DNA from 2 places in the Chimaeribacter sp. YP20170169 genome. Region 2 is predicted to be linked to the other one. Evidence: riboswitches for the same ligand, from Rfam matches in the RefSeq annotation. Region 2 holds a riboswitch; the other holds the start of a gene.
The links. A riboswitch is a leader RNA that binds a small molecule or an ion and turns the genes downstream of it on or off. The one in region 2 is predicted to bind thiamine pyrophosphate.

Region 1: another riboswitch for thiamine pyrophosphate. It lies ahead of thiB (thiamine ABC transporter substrate binding subunit); the one in region 2 lies ahead of thiM (hydroxyethylthiazole kinase).

Annotation. Positions count from the first base shown of each region.
Region 1 is NZ_CP176824.1:3,206,389-3,213,756, forward strand. It holds gene leuC (3-isopropylmalate dehydratase large subunit) at 1-41, shown strand, start outside; gene leuD (3-isopropylmalate dehydratase small subunit) at 53-655, shown strand; gene ACK3SD_RS14640 (sugar efflux transporter) at 689-1,882, opposite strand; gene sgrR (HTH-type transcriptional regulator SgrR) at 2,222-3,883, shown strand; TPP riboswitch at 3,926-4,037, shown strand; gene thiB (thiamine ABC transporter substrate binding subunit) at 4,080-5,066, shown strand; gene thiP (thiamine/thiamine pyrophosphate ABC transporter permease ThiP) at 5,042-6,667, shown strand; partial or broken gene thiQ (thiamine ABC transporter ATP-binding protein ThiQ) at 6,651-7,348, shown strand; gene ACK3SD_RS14665 (DedA family protein) at 7,345-7,368, opposite strand, start outside.
Region 2 is NZ_CP176824.1:929,499-936,866, forward strand. It holds gene iraP (anti-adapter protein IraP) at 178-459, shown strand; gene ACK3SD_RS04270 (GNAT family N-acetyltransferase) at 1,085-1,513, opposite strand; gene ACK3SD_RS04275 (hypothetical protein) at 1,732-1,872, shown strand; gene ACK3SD_RS04280 (hypothetical protein) at 1,945-2,811, opposite strand; TPP riboswitch at 2,995-3,091, shown strand; partial or broken gene thiM (hydroxyethylthiazole kinase) at 3,129-3,934, shown strand; gene thiD (bifunctional hydroxymethylpyrimidine kinase/phosphomethylpyrimidine kinase) at 3,931-4,731, shown strand; gene gutQ (arabinose-5-phosphate isomerase GutQ) at 4,759-5,736, opposite strand; gene ACK3SD_RS04300 (GntR family transcriptional regulator) at 5,845-6,525, opposite strand; gene yegS (lipid kinase YegS) at 6,619-7,368, opposite strand, start outside.

The sequences.
Region 1 (7,368 bases), 1.6 Mb from region 2:
CGGTTTCTGGCCACTTTGCCGACATCCGCGAACTGAATTAAGGAGCAGCACCATGGCGAAATTTACCCAGCACATTGGTTTGGTCGCACCGCTGGATGCGGCCAACGTCGATACCGATGCGATTATCCCGAAACAGTTCCTGCAAAAGGTGACGCGCACCGGCTTCGGCCAGCACCTGTTCCACGACTGGCGCTTCCTGGACGACGCTGGCCAGTCACCGGATCCAACCTTTGTGCTGAACGCCCCGCGCTATCAGGGTGCCAGCATTCTGCTGGCACGTGAGAACTTTGGCTGCGGCTCCTCCCGTGAGCACGCGCCGTGGGCGCTGACCGACTATGGCTTCAAGGTGATCATCGCGCCAAGCTTCGCGGATATCTTCTACGGCAACTCATTCAACAACCAGCTGCTGCCGGTGACGTTGAGCGATGAGCAGGTGGATGAGCTGTTTACGCTGGTGAAAGAGCAGGAAGGGATCACCTTTACCGTGGATCTGGAGAAGCAGGAGGTGATCGCCGGTGGGAAGCGCTACCCGTTTGAGATCGACAGCTTCCGCCGCCACTGCATGATCAATGGCCTCGACAGCATCGGCCTGACGCTGCAACACGACGCCAGCATCGCGGCCTATGAGTCGCAGCAGCCAGCGTTCATGAAGTAAGCACCACCTAGCCCGCCGCCCGGCGGGCTTTTTTTAGACGTCGCGCACCCGCCAGGTGAGCGCCAGCGCCAGCACCGACAGCACGCCCGCCACGCAGTAGACCGCATAATGGCCGAAGTGCTCCGCCACCACCCCCTGCAACACCCCCGCCACAATCACGCCCGTGGAGATGCTGTTGGTAAATAGCGTGGTGGCCGACCCCGGACGGCCGGGCATCAGATCCTGGAAGTAGAGCATCCCGATGCCAGCGACAATGCCAATAAAGATGGCGTTGAACAGCTGGAGCACCAGCAGCATCGTCCGGTCCTGGAACAGCACCAGCCCGCCGTAGAACAGCACGCCCGCCACCACCGCGCCAATCATCATCCGCCGCTTGCCGACCCGCTTCACGTAGTAGCCCGCCAGCAGCATCGCCGGGATCTCCAGCCCCGCCGCCGTGCCCATCAGCAGCCCCGCCAGCCGGTCGGGCAGCCCGAGGTCATGGCTGATGTAGAGCGGCATATCGATGATGTACATGGTGTTGCAAGTCCACATCAGCAGCGAGGCGAAAAACAGCGTCCGCACGTTGATGTCTTTCCACGCCTTCGGCGACACCACCATCTGGTCTACCGGCTGCGGCTCACGCGGCACCGAGGGCAGCACCCACCACACCACCAGCGCGCTGAGCAGAAAGATGGCGGCGGCAAAGCAGAACATCAGGGTGAAGCCGTAGTTGAGCGCCAGGGTAAAGGAGAGCGGCGGGCCAATCACCCACGCCAGCGACAGTTGCGCGCGCATCATCGAGCTGAACATCACCACCTCGCGCGCCGAGGTGTCGGCATACTCACGCGCCAGCGCGAACAGCTGCGGCATGGCGGTGTTGGCGATCGCCGCCAGCAGCACGCCAGCGGTAATCAGCGTCAGGTAGTGGCGGTTGAAGGCGAACAGCAGGCAGTTGCCAACCGCCATCAAACAGCAGACCAGAATCAGGCTGCGCCGGTCGCCGCTGTGGTCTGAGCGCTTCGCCAGCAGGAAACTCACCACGATCCCCGCCAGCGCATTGATGGTGTAGAACAGCCCGACCCAGAGCGGACTGGCCTTCACCTCGGTGGTCAGGAACAGGCTGAGGGTCGGTGCCTGCAACGCCCCGGCGATGCCGCTGAGAAACGCCACGGCCAAAAAGGCGACAAACACGGGGTTCAGGCGACGGAACAGGGTGGAGTACGGCGTGATTGACCGGTTGGACATGGTGTTATCCCTGCAAAAAATAGATGGTTTTTAACCTTAAAAGGTGGAGTGTAGACGGCTTTGCGGCAGGATACCGCACACCACGCCAGCAATGGCGCTTTTTTCACCGCTGGCACGCCGCTGCCCATAAAAAAAGCCAGCGGAGGACCCGGCTGGCTGGTGAACACACCATTACTCAGAAAAGGGGAAGCCCGCCCACGGCGGACTTGCGGAATGCTGGCCTGCATGGTCGTCGCCCCGGCCATACGCACCGGATCGGCGCAGGATTGCTGAAGCTAAGTATCGGCGTAATATGGGGAAAGAAAAATGGCTCACCTTCTGCCAAGGAGTTCCCCTTTTATGCCGACATCCCGCCGCCAGCAGCAGTTTATCCGCCTGTGGCAACACTTCCACGGCGAACCGGCCGAGACCCGGCTGGCGGATCTGGCCACGCTGCTCAACTGCTCGCGCCGCCACGTCCGCTCGCTGCTCAATGCCATGCAACAGGCTGGCTGGTTAAGCTGGCAGGCCGAGGCGGGCCGCGGCCGCCGCTCCACCCTCACCTTCCTGCAATCCGGGCTGGCGTTGCAGCGCCAGCGGGCAGAGGAGCTGTTGGAACAGGGCAGCGCCGACCAACTGGTGCAGCTACTCGGCGACCGGCAGGTCGCGCGCCAGATGCTGCTGGGCCAGTTGGGGCGCAGCTTTCGTCAGGGGCGGCACCTGCTGCGGGTGCTCTACTACCGGCCGATGAGCAACCTGCTGCCCGGCTCGCCCCTGCGCCGCTCGGAGACCCATCTGGCGCGCCAGATCTTCAGTGGCCTGACGCGGATAAATGAGGAAAACGGGGAACTGGAGCCGGATCTGGCGCACCACTGGCAGGCGCTGACGCCGCTGCACTGGCGCTTTTATTTGCGCCCGGCCATCGCCTTCCACCACGGGCGGCCGCTGGAGATGCAGGATGTGATCGCCGCCCTGACGCGCGCCCAGCGCCTGCCGCTCTTCAACCATCTGGCGACCATCCGCTCGCCGACGCCGCACGTCATCGACATCACCCTGACCATGCCAGACCAGTGGCTGCCGTGGCTGCTCAGCAGCGTCAGCGCCATGATCCTGCCGCACGAGTGGCAGACGCTGCCCGGCTTCGCGCGCCACCCGGTCGGCACCGGCCCCTATGCGGTGGTGCGCAACCACCGCAGCCAGCTGCGTATCCGCGCCTTTGATGACTACTTTGGCTACCGCGCGCTGATTGATGAGGTCACCATCTGGGTGCAGCCGGAGCTGAGCGAGGAGCTGGTCTCCTCCGGCGTGCAGTTGCAGGCGGACGACACCGGCTCGCGCGAGCTGGAGAACCGGCTTGAGGAGGGGTGCTACTTCGTGCTGTTTGACCGGCGATCCGCCACCGCCGCCCGGCCAGAGGTGCGCGCCTGGCTGGCGGAGCTGCTCAACCCGGCGGCGCTGCTCAACCATGCCGAGCGCCGTTACCAGCGCTACTGGTCACCGGCACTCGGGCTGCTGCCGCGTTGGCACCACCGCACCCACCCGCCGCAGCCCGCCAAACCGGCTGGCCTGACGGCGCTGACCCTCACCTACTACCGCGATCACCCGGAGTTCGACGTCATCTGCCGCGCGCTACAACCGCTGTTGGCGGCGCAGGGCATCAGCCTGCGGGTGCAGGCGCTGGAGTATGCCCAGTGGCACGCCGGGGAAGCGCAGAGTGACCTGTGGCTCGGCAGTGTCAACTTCACGCTGCCGCTGGAGTATTCGCTGTTCGCCAGCCTCTACGAGCTACCGCTGCTGCACCACTGTCTGGAGGAGCCACCGGCGTCGCAGGCCGCCGCCTGGCGACAGCAGCAACTGCCGCTGGCGGAGTGGTGCCGTTCGCTGGTCGCCAGCCACCAGATCCACCCGCTGTTCCACCACTGGTTGCAGTTGCAGGGCCAGCGCAGTATGCGCGGCGTGCGGCTCAACACTCTCGGCTGGTTCGACTTCAAATCCGCTTGGTTCGCGCCGCCGGAGCCTTGACACGCCGCCCTTTCGCCCGCCGGAGTAAGCCTTTACAATGGCGCGTTCTCAACGGGGTGCGAAATGCTGGCGTCAGTTGCCGGCTTTGGCTGAGAGAGTCCCGTCGAACCTGATCCGGTTAATACCGGCGGAGGGATTTGAGAGTGCTTCCTGCTTGCTCAAACTCCTTTGCCACCCTTCTGCCAAGGAGCGCAAAGTGTTGAAAAAGATCGTGTCCTGCCTGCTGTTTATCTCTGCCTCGACGCTGGCTGCCCAGCCTGTCCTGACGGTATATACCTATGACTCCTTCGCCTCCGAGTGGGGCCCCGGCCCGGCGGTGAAAAAAGCCTTTGAGGCCCAGTGCCACTGTGAACTGAAATTCGTGCCGCTGGAGGATGGCGTCTCGCTGCTCAACCGGCTGCGGATGGAGGGCAAAAACAGCCCGGCGGACGTGGTGCTGGGGCTGGACAACAATCTGGTGCAGGCCGCCGCCCAGACCGGGCTGTTTGCGCCCTCGGGCGTTGACACCGCCGCGCTGAAGGTGCCGGGTGGCTGGCAGGACACCACCTTTGTGCCCTACGACTACGGCTACTTCGCGTTTGTCTACAACAAGCAGAAGCTGCAAAACCCGCCGACCAGCCTGCGCGAGCTGGTAGAGAGTGACCGCCCGCTGAAGGTGATCTATGAGGATCCGCGCACCAGTACGCCGGGGCTGGGGCTGCTGCTGTGGATGCAGAAGGTCTATGCCGATGACGCGCCAACGGCCTGGCAGAAGCTGGCGAAGAAGACCGTCACCGTCACCAAGGGCTGGAGCGAGGCCTACGGCCTGTTCCTGAAAGGAGAGGCGGATATGGTGCTGAGCTACACCACCTCACCGGCCTATCATCTGATTGAAGAGAAGAATGACGCCTACGCCGCCGCTGACTTCAGCGAGGGGCACTACCTCCAGGTGGAGGTAGCTGGCCAGCTGGCCGCCAGCCGCCAGCCGCAACTGGCGCAGCAGTTCATGAAGTTCATGCTCACCCCGGCATTCCAAAAAACCATCCCGGCCGGCAACTGGATGTACCCGGCCACCGACACCCCGCTGCCAGCGGGCTTCGAGAGCCTGACCGTGCCGAAAACCGCCCTGAGCTACAGCGCCGCTGACGTGGCCACCCACCGCGCCGACTGGATCCGGGCATGGCAAACCGCCGTCAGCCGCTGATCGCCAGCTGGCTGCTGCCGGGGCTGATCGCGGGCGGGCTGCTGCTGGCGGTGGCCGGGCTGGCGTTCGGCGCGCTGTGGCTGCATGCGCCAGTCGCCGACTGGCGGGCGCTGATGCAGGACAGCTACCTGTGGCATGTGGTGCGCTTCACCTTTATGCAGGCGCTACTGTCGGCGCTCTGCTCGGTGCTGCCAGCGCTGCCGCTGGCGCGCGCGCTGTTCCGCCGCCGCTTTCCCGGCCGCCGCCTGCTGCTGCGCCTGTGCGCCATGACGCTGGTGCTGCCGGTGCTGGTAGCAGTGTTCGGCCTGCTGAGCGTCTATGGTCGGCAGGGGTGGCTGGCCGCGCTCTGCGGCTGGCTCGGCCTGCCCTACGCCTTCTCACCCTACGGCTTACAGGGCATCCTACTGGCGCACGTCTTCTTTAACCTGCCGCTGGCGACCCGGTTGCTGTTGCAGTCGTTGGAGGGCATCCCGGTAGAGCAGCGCCAGCTGGCGGCGCAGCTAGGCATGAGCGGCTGGCAACAGTGGCACTTTGTTGAGTGGCCCGCGCTGCGGCGGCAACTGCTGCCCGCGGCGGCGCTGATCTTCATGCTCTGCTTTGCCAGCTTCGCCACCGTGCTGTCATTGGGCGGCGGGCCGCAGGCGACCACCATTGAACTGGCGATCTATCAGGCGCTGAGTTACGACTACGATCTGGGCCGGGCGGCGCTGCTGGCGCTGCTCCAGCTCGGCTGCTGTCTGGGGCTGGTGCTGCTGAGCCAGCGCCTTAACCGGGCGCTACCGGGCGGCCACACGCAAGCGGTGCAGTGGCGCAACCCGCAGGACAGTTGGTCGGCGCGGCTGCTGGATGGCGGGCTGATTGCGCTGGCGCTGCTGCTGATTTTGCCGCCGCTGCTGGCGGTGGTGGCCGATGGCCTCAACCCGGCGCTGCCAGCGGTGCTGCAACAGCCCGCGCTGTGGCAGGCGCTGTTCACCTCGCTGCGCATCGCGCTGGGTGCCGGGCTGATCTGCCTGCTGCTCGCCATGATGCTGCTGTGGAGCAGCCGTGAGTTGCGCCTGCGCCAGCAGCGGGGCCATGCACAGGCGCTGGAACTGAGCGGCATGGTGATCCTGGCGATGCCGGGCATCGTGCTGGCGACTGGCTTCTTCCTGCTGATGAGCGCCACCACCGGGCTGCCGCAGTCGGCGTGGGGGCTGGTGATGCTCACCAATGCGCTGATGGCGGTGCCCTACGCGCTGAAGGTGCTGGACAACCCGATGCGCGATCTGGCGGAGCGCTACAACCCGCTCTGCCGCGCCCTCGGCATGGGCGGCTGGCAGCGCCTGCGCTGGGTGGAGCTGAGCGCGCTGCGCCGACCGCTGGCACAGGCACTGGCCTTCGCCAGCGTGCTGTCGATGGGCGATTTTGGCGTGGTGGCGCTGTTTGGCAACGAGCAGTTCCGCACCCTGCCCTTCTACCTCTACCAGCAGATGGGAGCCTACCGCAGTCAGGCGGGCGCGGTCACCGCGCTGCTGTTGCTGCTGCTCTGCTTCCTGCTGTTTACCCTGATTGAACGCCTACCGGAACGCCGCGATGCCCGAACCGATACTGACGCTGGATAACATCACCTACCTCTATGAGCATCTGCCGATGCGCTTTGATCTGGCGCTGGCCGCGGGCGAGCGCGTGGCGATCCTCGGCCCCAGCGGCGCGGGCAAGAGCACGCTGCTGGGACTAATTGCCGGCTTCCTGGCGCCAAGCAGCGGCACGCTGCGCATTGCCGGTGACGACCACACCCGCACGCCGCCCGCGCGGCGGCCGGTGTCGATGCTGTTTCAGGAGAACAACCTGTTTGCCCATTTAACGGTGCGGCAGAATCTGGGGCTGGGGCTGCACCCCGGCCTGAAGCTGGACGCCGCGCAGCAGCGCGCGCTGGTGGAGATTGCCGATCAAGTCGGGCTAGGCGACTGTCTGGATCGCCTGCCGGGGCAGCTCTCCGGCGGCCAGCGGCAGCGGTGGCGCTGGCGCGCTGCCTGTTGCGCAGCCAGCCGCTGCTGCTGCTGGATGAGCCGTTCTCGGCGCTCGATCCGGCCCTGCGCAGTGACATGCTGACCCTGCTGGATGAGGTGTGCCGCCGCCGGGGGCTGACGCTGCTGATGGTGTCACATAATCTGGATGACGCGGCGCGCATTGCGGCGCGCACGCTGCTGGTGGTGGACGGGCGGCTCTACTATGACGGCCCGACGGCGGCGCTGCTCGACGGCAGCGCCAAAGAGGCGGCGGTGCTCGGCATCGGCCGTTAGAAGGCCATCACCTGCCACAG
Region 2 (7,368 bases):
CAAAACCCCTGCCCAGGCAGGGGTTTTTTATGCCCACTGCTCACAACTTCTCACGCCTCTCATCTGACCCCTCACCAAACACATCAAATCTCAAACTATGTCTCATGGATGGACAGAACGCGCCCGGCCGGGCGGGGAGGGTGCTAGGGTCAATTAATAAGCCATTGTGAGGTGACGATGAAAAATCTGGTTGCAGATGTCCTGATCAAAATGTCAAAAATCGAGGTGGAAACCAAAGATTTGACGGCGCAGGTCGAGGCACAATCGCTGGTGTTGGCTGCCTTGATCCTGACAGTGGACCGGGTGCTGGCGGAAAATGTCTCGCAAACAATTAACCAAGCAATTGTTTCGGCAGAGACGGACTTTGAGCAGATCGTGTCATCGGATGTCGTTTTGTTGCGCTCTCACTTAAACCGCTTGCTCACTTTGCCCAAATTGGTGAAAGCAAAATCCGAATAATCTGAAGTCGGTAGGATAACCGGCTGAATCGCCTAAAAATCAGGCACGGCGGGGGTTGCAGCCCGGTTTAGGGGTTTCACATCATCTGTAATCGCTGCTAGGCTTGTTAGTATTTGCTAACAAAATGTGGAGGGAATGTGAACGAAAATTCAAATGATGAAGACAGCAATGAAGTCTGTCCTGAGTGTCTGGCAAGTGGCGAGGATTATCAAACCCAGGTAAAAAGCATTAAGGATAGCCAGAGTGGCAACACCATCATTAAGGTTCAGTACTGTGTGCACTGTGGCAATATCATTAGCATCTCCAGCGAAGAGTCACACCCCGTACAGCGGGCGCCGGAGCCGATAATACGTCATATATCAGGTTGAGGATTGGATAGTTTTATTAACCCTAAAAAAGATAACGTATACCAGGAAAGCGTTTTATTACATAGGACAGGCCATCGCCTGACACTATGCCAGACACCGCAAGGGACCCTGCTTAAGGGGGAGTTTTTAGGCACCAGCCGTGACCGGCCAGTCGCTCCCCAGAGGATTATTCAGCAACCCACGATGCGGCAGGTTTTTCGAGTCAGGCCATCCTCCCGGAAAACCTGCCGTATCACGTCCTGACCCCGCTTGCGCTTTTAGCGCGTCACAGGGTAGTGCAGCAGAAAATACTCCCCATTCGGTGCCGTACCACGGCTCACCTTATGCCAGCCATGCCGACAATAGAACGCCAACGCGTCAGTGTTGCGCACCAGACACTTCAGCGCGCCCGTACTGGTAAAAGTCTCCTGCGCCGCCTGGAGCAGCGCCAGCCCGGCTCCTTGCCCCTGTGCCTCTGGGGCGACGAACAAGTTATGCAGGAAGTTCTCGGCCTCAAACAGTGAGGCAAACCCCACCGGACGCCCCTCGTGCTCCGCCACCAGCACGGTCTCGCCCAGCACCGCCCGGTCAAAATCCTCCAGTCGCCAGTCGCGGCTCTCCAGCCAGGGCCAGGCCTGCTTGCGGGCCGCGAGATAGAGGGTGCGTAGGAAGGGGCGGTCTGCCTCCTGATAGGGGCGAATGATCATCAAAACTCCTTGTATAGCGTGAACCAAAGCCTTGGGGCTATCTTCAGCTTAGTACACGCCGCCGGCACCTTCATGCGCCCGCCTGATAAGCTAAGTGGATAAATGCAGATAATTTATTGATTATAAATAGATAAATCACACGTTGTGAGCCGCGCGGGCTTGCGGGGAAGGGGGCAGGGCAATAGCCTTAGCTTACCATCCTGCACAGTGAGGACATTATGGACGAGCGTAAAGTAGTGCGTGACACCGAGACCGGCCAGTTCGTTGATCCGGAAGAGGCCAAGCGGCGGCCAAAAACCACCGTCACCGAGACCATCAAAACCCCTGACAAAGGGAAGAAGAAAAAAGCCAAACCCTAAGCGCCCGCCGGGCGCTTTTATAGGGGAAAGAAAATAGGTAAATGCCTTCTCTCTTTAGGGAAGGCGATAGGCTCATTTGAATCGTTGGGCAGGCTCGCCCTCTTTATAGATCAGGTGTCGTAATTTAAGATTCTTATTATTACCGAATCGGATTTTATTCCACGCCTTAGCCATAGTGTAGCGTATATGTGGTGTTGCATGTTTCTCTTCCTCTTTCATCATCATATCAAGCAGCCATGAATATATGACCTTCTCGATAGTCTCAGGCTGCAAATTGACGCCCCCATAGATTTGAGAGCAGAAGCTGTCTGAGGCTGCGGGATCCACCCGTCGGGTTAATACCCGAATAAGCATCATCTCTGAACGGGAACGGAGTGATTTACGGGTAGGGAAACAGTGTTTATCCACCCACTCGTAGGCGGCCAATAACTCCTCTTTGTGCTTCTGTACATAATTGACCACCTCTGCTGAAGAGGCACCTTTCATGGCCATTTGGCCGCTCTGGCTCCACTGCACAATGGTGGGGCGTTCGTAAAGGATAAGGGTAGGCACAATGACGCCAATCTCTTTCGCCGGCCCAGGTTTAATGCCCGGTACGCGGAAAAAGATGTGATCGCCATGTGTACGGCGCTTGCCATTATCAATGGTGTCAGCAGACTCTTCTGGCACATTGAAGGCCAACGTCATATAGACGTCTACGCCAGCTTTGACAATTGCATGGAGACGATGCTGCCCATCAATACAGCGAATAGGGTTATCAGGTGTGCCAATAAATTGAACCGGTTGGGCATTCCTTTTCCATAGCCCGCGCTTCATTAAATCTGCCAGTGTCTCAATATGCGATTCGGAGAGCATCCGGTTATGGGTATTATAAGATAGCAGCTGCTGCGCTAATTCAGGCCCGACTATTTCACCTTGATACGTTATTTCACCACGCATTAATTTATCCCTTAATATCAGAAAGGGTAAAAAATATTCTTTCCGTGTGAAATTTGTCATGACTTGAATCAACGTTTTTCAGATTAAAAATAACGCAAAATATAATTATACTAATCATAAGCCCCCGAAGTTATTTGCAACTTATCGGCGGGTTGCTTATGCTGGATGCGCTGTATAACAGCGACCAATGACTCGGGGTGCCCTTCCTGGTGAAGGCTGAGAAATACCCGTATTACCTGAACTGGATAATGCCAGCGTAGGGAAGTCAGGATGCCTTGCCGGCACCCCCTTCTTTCACGCCGGTAAGGAGAATGCCCATGCTGTCCCCTACCGATCCCACCCTGCCGGCGCTGCCCGCCGATCTTGCTGATGCCTCGTGGCGCGTGCTGTCGCACCGTGCACCGCTGGTGCACTGCCTGACCAATGAGGTGGTGCAGTCCGTTACCGCCAATATGTTGCTGGCCGTCGGCGCGTCGCCCGCGATGGTGGTGGAGCCACAGGAGGCGGCGCAGTTCAGCGCGCTGGCCGATGCGCTGCTGATCAACCTCGGTACGTTGAACCACGCCCGCGCGGAGAGCATGTTGGCGGCTATCGACAGCGCCAACGCTGCCAGTACGCCCTGGACGCTCGATCCGGTGGCGGTCGGCGCGCTCACCTACCGCACAGACTTTGCCCGTCGGCTGCTTGACCTGCGCCCAGCGGCGATCCGCGCCAATGCCTCGGAGGTACTGGCACTGGCGGGCCAACCGGCGCTGGGGCGCGGCGTGGACAGCGGCGACGACTCGCTGCGGGCGCTACCGGCGGCGCAGGCGCTGGCGCAGCAGTGCGGTGCGATCGTGGCGGTAACCGGCGCGGTGGATTACATCACCGATGGCCGCCAGACGTGGGCGGTGGCGGGGGCGATGCGCTGCTGACGCGGGTGGTGGGCACCGGCTGTGCGCTGTCGGCGCTGGTGGCGGGCTTTACTGCGCTGGAGGGGCGGCGGCTGGATCATGTCGCGGCCGCCTGTGCGCTGATGGCGCGCGCCGGGGAGCGCGCGGCCGCGCAGGCCGCTGGGCCGGGCACGCTGCTGCCGCACCTGCTGGATGCGCTGTGGCAACAGGTTGGGGAGGCGCGCCCATGACCCGCATTAACGCCCTGACCATCGCTGGCACCGACCCGAGCGGCGGCGCGGGCATCCAGGCTGACCTGAAAGCCTTCTCCGCGCTGGGAGCCTATGGCACTAGCGTCATCACCGCACTGGTGGCGCAGAACACCCACGGCGTGCAGTCGGTCTACCGCATCGAACCCGATTTTGTGGCGGCGCAGCTCGACTCGGTGCTCAGCGACGTGCGCATCGACAGCGCGAAAATCGGTATGCTGGCCAACAGTGACGTCGTAGAGACGGTGGCGGAGCGGCTGGCGCACTACCGGGTGCCGCACGTGGTGCTGGATACGGTGATGCTGGCGAAGAGCGGTGATCCCTTGCTAGCCCCGGAGGCGGTGGAGGCGATCCGCCGCTGCCTGTTGCCGCAGGTCTCGTTAATCACGCCGAACCTGCCGGAGGCGGCGGCGCTGCTGGCCTGCGATCAGGCACGCAATGAGGAGGAGATGCGCCAGCAGGGGCGCGGGTTGCTGGAACTGGGCTGTCAGGCGGTGCTGATGAAGGGTGGCCACCTGAGCGAGCAGGATAGCCCGGACTGGCTGTTCAGCCGTGACGGCGAGTGGCGCTTCAGCGCGCCGCGGGTGGCGACGCGCCATACCCACGGCACCGGCTGCACCCTGTCGGCGGCGTTGGCGGCGTTGCGCCCGCGCCATACCGGCTGGGTGGATACCGTCCCGCTGGCAAAAGCCTACCTGCAACGGGCGCTGGAGCAGGCCGATAGCCTCGAGGTGGGCAGCGGCATCGGCCCAGTGCATCACTTCCACCACTGGTGGTAAGCGCGGCCTGATTGGAAAAGGTCGGCGTCAGCCGATGCCGGCCTGATGCAGGTCATGCAGGTTCAGCGCGCCCACCAGCGTGCCATTGACGTCCACCACCGGGGCAGCGCTCAGGTGGTTGGCGTGCAGCGCCTCCAGCGCCTCGCCGGCGCGCCACTGCGCCGGCAGCAGGAAGCCGGGACGGGTGACCGCTGGCCACAGCGGATCCTGAAGCGCATGGCCGGCCACCAGCCAGCGGCGCAAATCGCCATCGGTAAATACCCCCAGCACCCGGTGCGCGGCGTCACACACCGCCACCAGCCCCAGCCCGGTGCGGCTCAGCTCCAGCATCGCATCCATCACCGTCGCCCCTTCGCTCACCTGCGGAATCCGCTCGTCGGTACGCATCAGGTGGTGCACCCGGTTGAGCAGGCGCGCGCCCAGACTGCCGCCGGGGTGGGAGCGGGCGAAATCCTCCGCGCCGAAACCACGCTGGCGCATCAGGGCCATCGCCAGCGCGTCGCCCATCATCAGGGTATTGACCGCGCTGGAGGTGGGGGCCAGCCCCATTGGGCAGGCCTCGCGCTCCACGCTGATGTCCAGCACGCACGCCGCCTGTTGCGCCAGCGGCGAGGCCAACCCGCCGGTGATGGCAATCACCGGGATGCGGCTCTCGGCCAGCAGCGGCAGGATCAGATCCAGCTCCTTGGCGCGGCCGGAGTAGGAGATAAAGATCATCACGTCCTCCGCGCCAATCATGCCGAGATCGCCATGCAGCGCCTCCGCCGGGTGGACGAAAAAGGCCGGCGTGCCGGTGCTGGCGAGCGAGGCGGCGATCTTCTTGCCAATGTGGCCGGACTTGCCGATGCCGGAGACCACCGCCTTGCCGCGGCAGGCGAGCAGCAGTTCACAGGCTTGAACGAACTGGCCATCCAGCCGCGCCAGCAGGCGCTGCGCCTCGGCCAGCTCTATCTCCAACGTCTCACGGGCAAAATCCAGCAACGGGTGGGGGGAGGGGTATGACATTGCAACGGTTCCTGTCGGCTAAAAAGGGCCTTATCCTGGGCGATGGCGGCCAGATAAACTGTGATCGGGGTTAGATTTTACGCCCGGCGGCTGGCACCGGGCAGGGTGTCAGCTCGCCTCGAACCAGTCGCTGTTCTGCTCGGCAATCGGCGTGATGGAGTAGATCAACTCCTGGAGGTGTAAACGGATGGCGGCCTCGGCGCGGTCGGCGTCGCGTGCCTTCAGGGCGTCGGCGATCTGCTGGTGCTGGGCCAGCAGGCTCTCCGGCGGCGATACTTCGCTCAGGCTCAGGAAGCGCACCCGATCCATCGTCGCCTTGATCGACTCGATGGTCTCCCACGCCAGCTCACAGTCGGCGATGCGCGTCAGCAGCTGGTGGAACTGGTCATCCAGCGCCAAAAACTCGCGCGTCTGCTGGCTGGCGGCGGCCAGCTTCTGCCGCTCCAGGTTGTGCTCCAGCTGCCGGATCTGCTCATCGGTCACCATCGCGGCGGCGCGGCGCACCACGGCGCACTCCAGCGCCTGACGAATGAAACGCGCGTCTGCCACCTGCTTGGCGGAGATTTTCATCACAAAGGTGCCGCGCTGCGGCAGGATCTGCACCAACCCGGCCTCGGCCAGCTTGATAAAGGCCTCCCGCACCGGCTGGCGTGACACGCTAAAGCGCAGCGAGATCTCCTTCTCCGACAGCAGGGTGCCGGGGGCAATGGTGCAGTCAACGATCTCCCGGCGCAGCAGACGGTAGATCTGCTGGTTGACCGGGACATTATGTAACAGTTCTGAAGGCATAGGGCAGGGCAGCTCACCAAAAGACGATGGCCGCCAGTGTAGCATGAGTGAGCGGCGCGGTTAACGACGGCGGCCCGGCGGGCCGGCGGCGGCTTACCCCAGCAGGGTGCAGTTGGGCGGCAGGCGGCAGCTCAGGGCCGCCGGCAGCAGCTCGATACGGAAGTGGGTATCGCTCAGCGGCTCGCCATCCAGGTTGAAGGTCATCTCATTCGGGGCCTGGATCTCCAGCCACGGCAGCGCCGCGGAGATCACATTCGGGTTCTCCTCACCGCTGACGATGCTGCGCAGGAACGCCGGCACCAGCTCCTCGGAGGTGAACAGCCGCAGCTGCAGCAGGCCGTCATTGATCAGCGCCTCCGGGCAGAGCGCCTGCCCACCGCCGGCCTGCTTGCCGTTGCCGATGCCAATCACCAGCGCGTCGCCCTCCCACTGGAAGTCCGGGCCAGTGATGGCGCAACGATCCGCTTTCAGCGTATCCATGCGCATCAGGCCGTGCAGCAGGTAGGAGACGCCGCCGAGCGCCGACTTCAGCCGCTCCGGCGTCTCGGTGGTGATGCGGGTGCCGAAGCCGCCGGTCGCCATATTGATGAAGTAGCGTTCACGGTTCACCCGCGCCAGATCGATGGGGTAGGCGTGGCCCTTGATCGCCAATTGCAGCGCCAGCTCCAGATTGTCAGGGATATTGCAGGCGGTGGCGAAGTCATTGGCGGTGCCGAGCGGCACGATGCCGAGCGCTGGCCGCTGGTCGTCGGGGGCCAGACAGAGCGCGGTGGCCACCTCGTTAATGGTGCCGTCGCCGCCGCCAGCAATCACCGTCGCGGCGCGCAGGGCAACCGCCTCCTC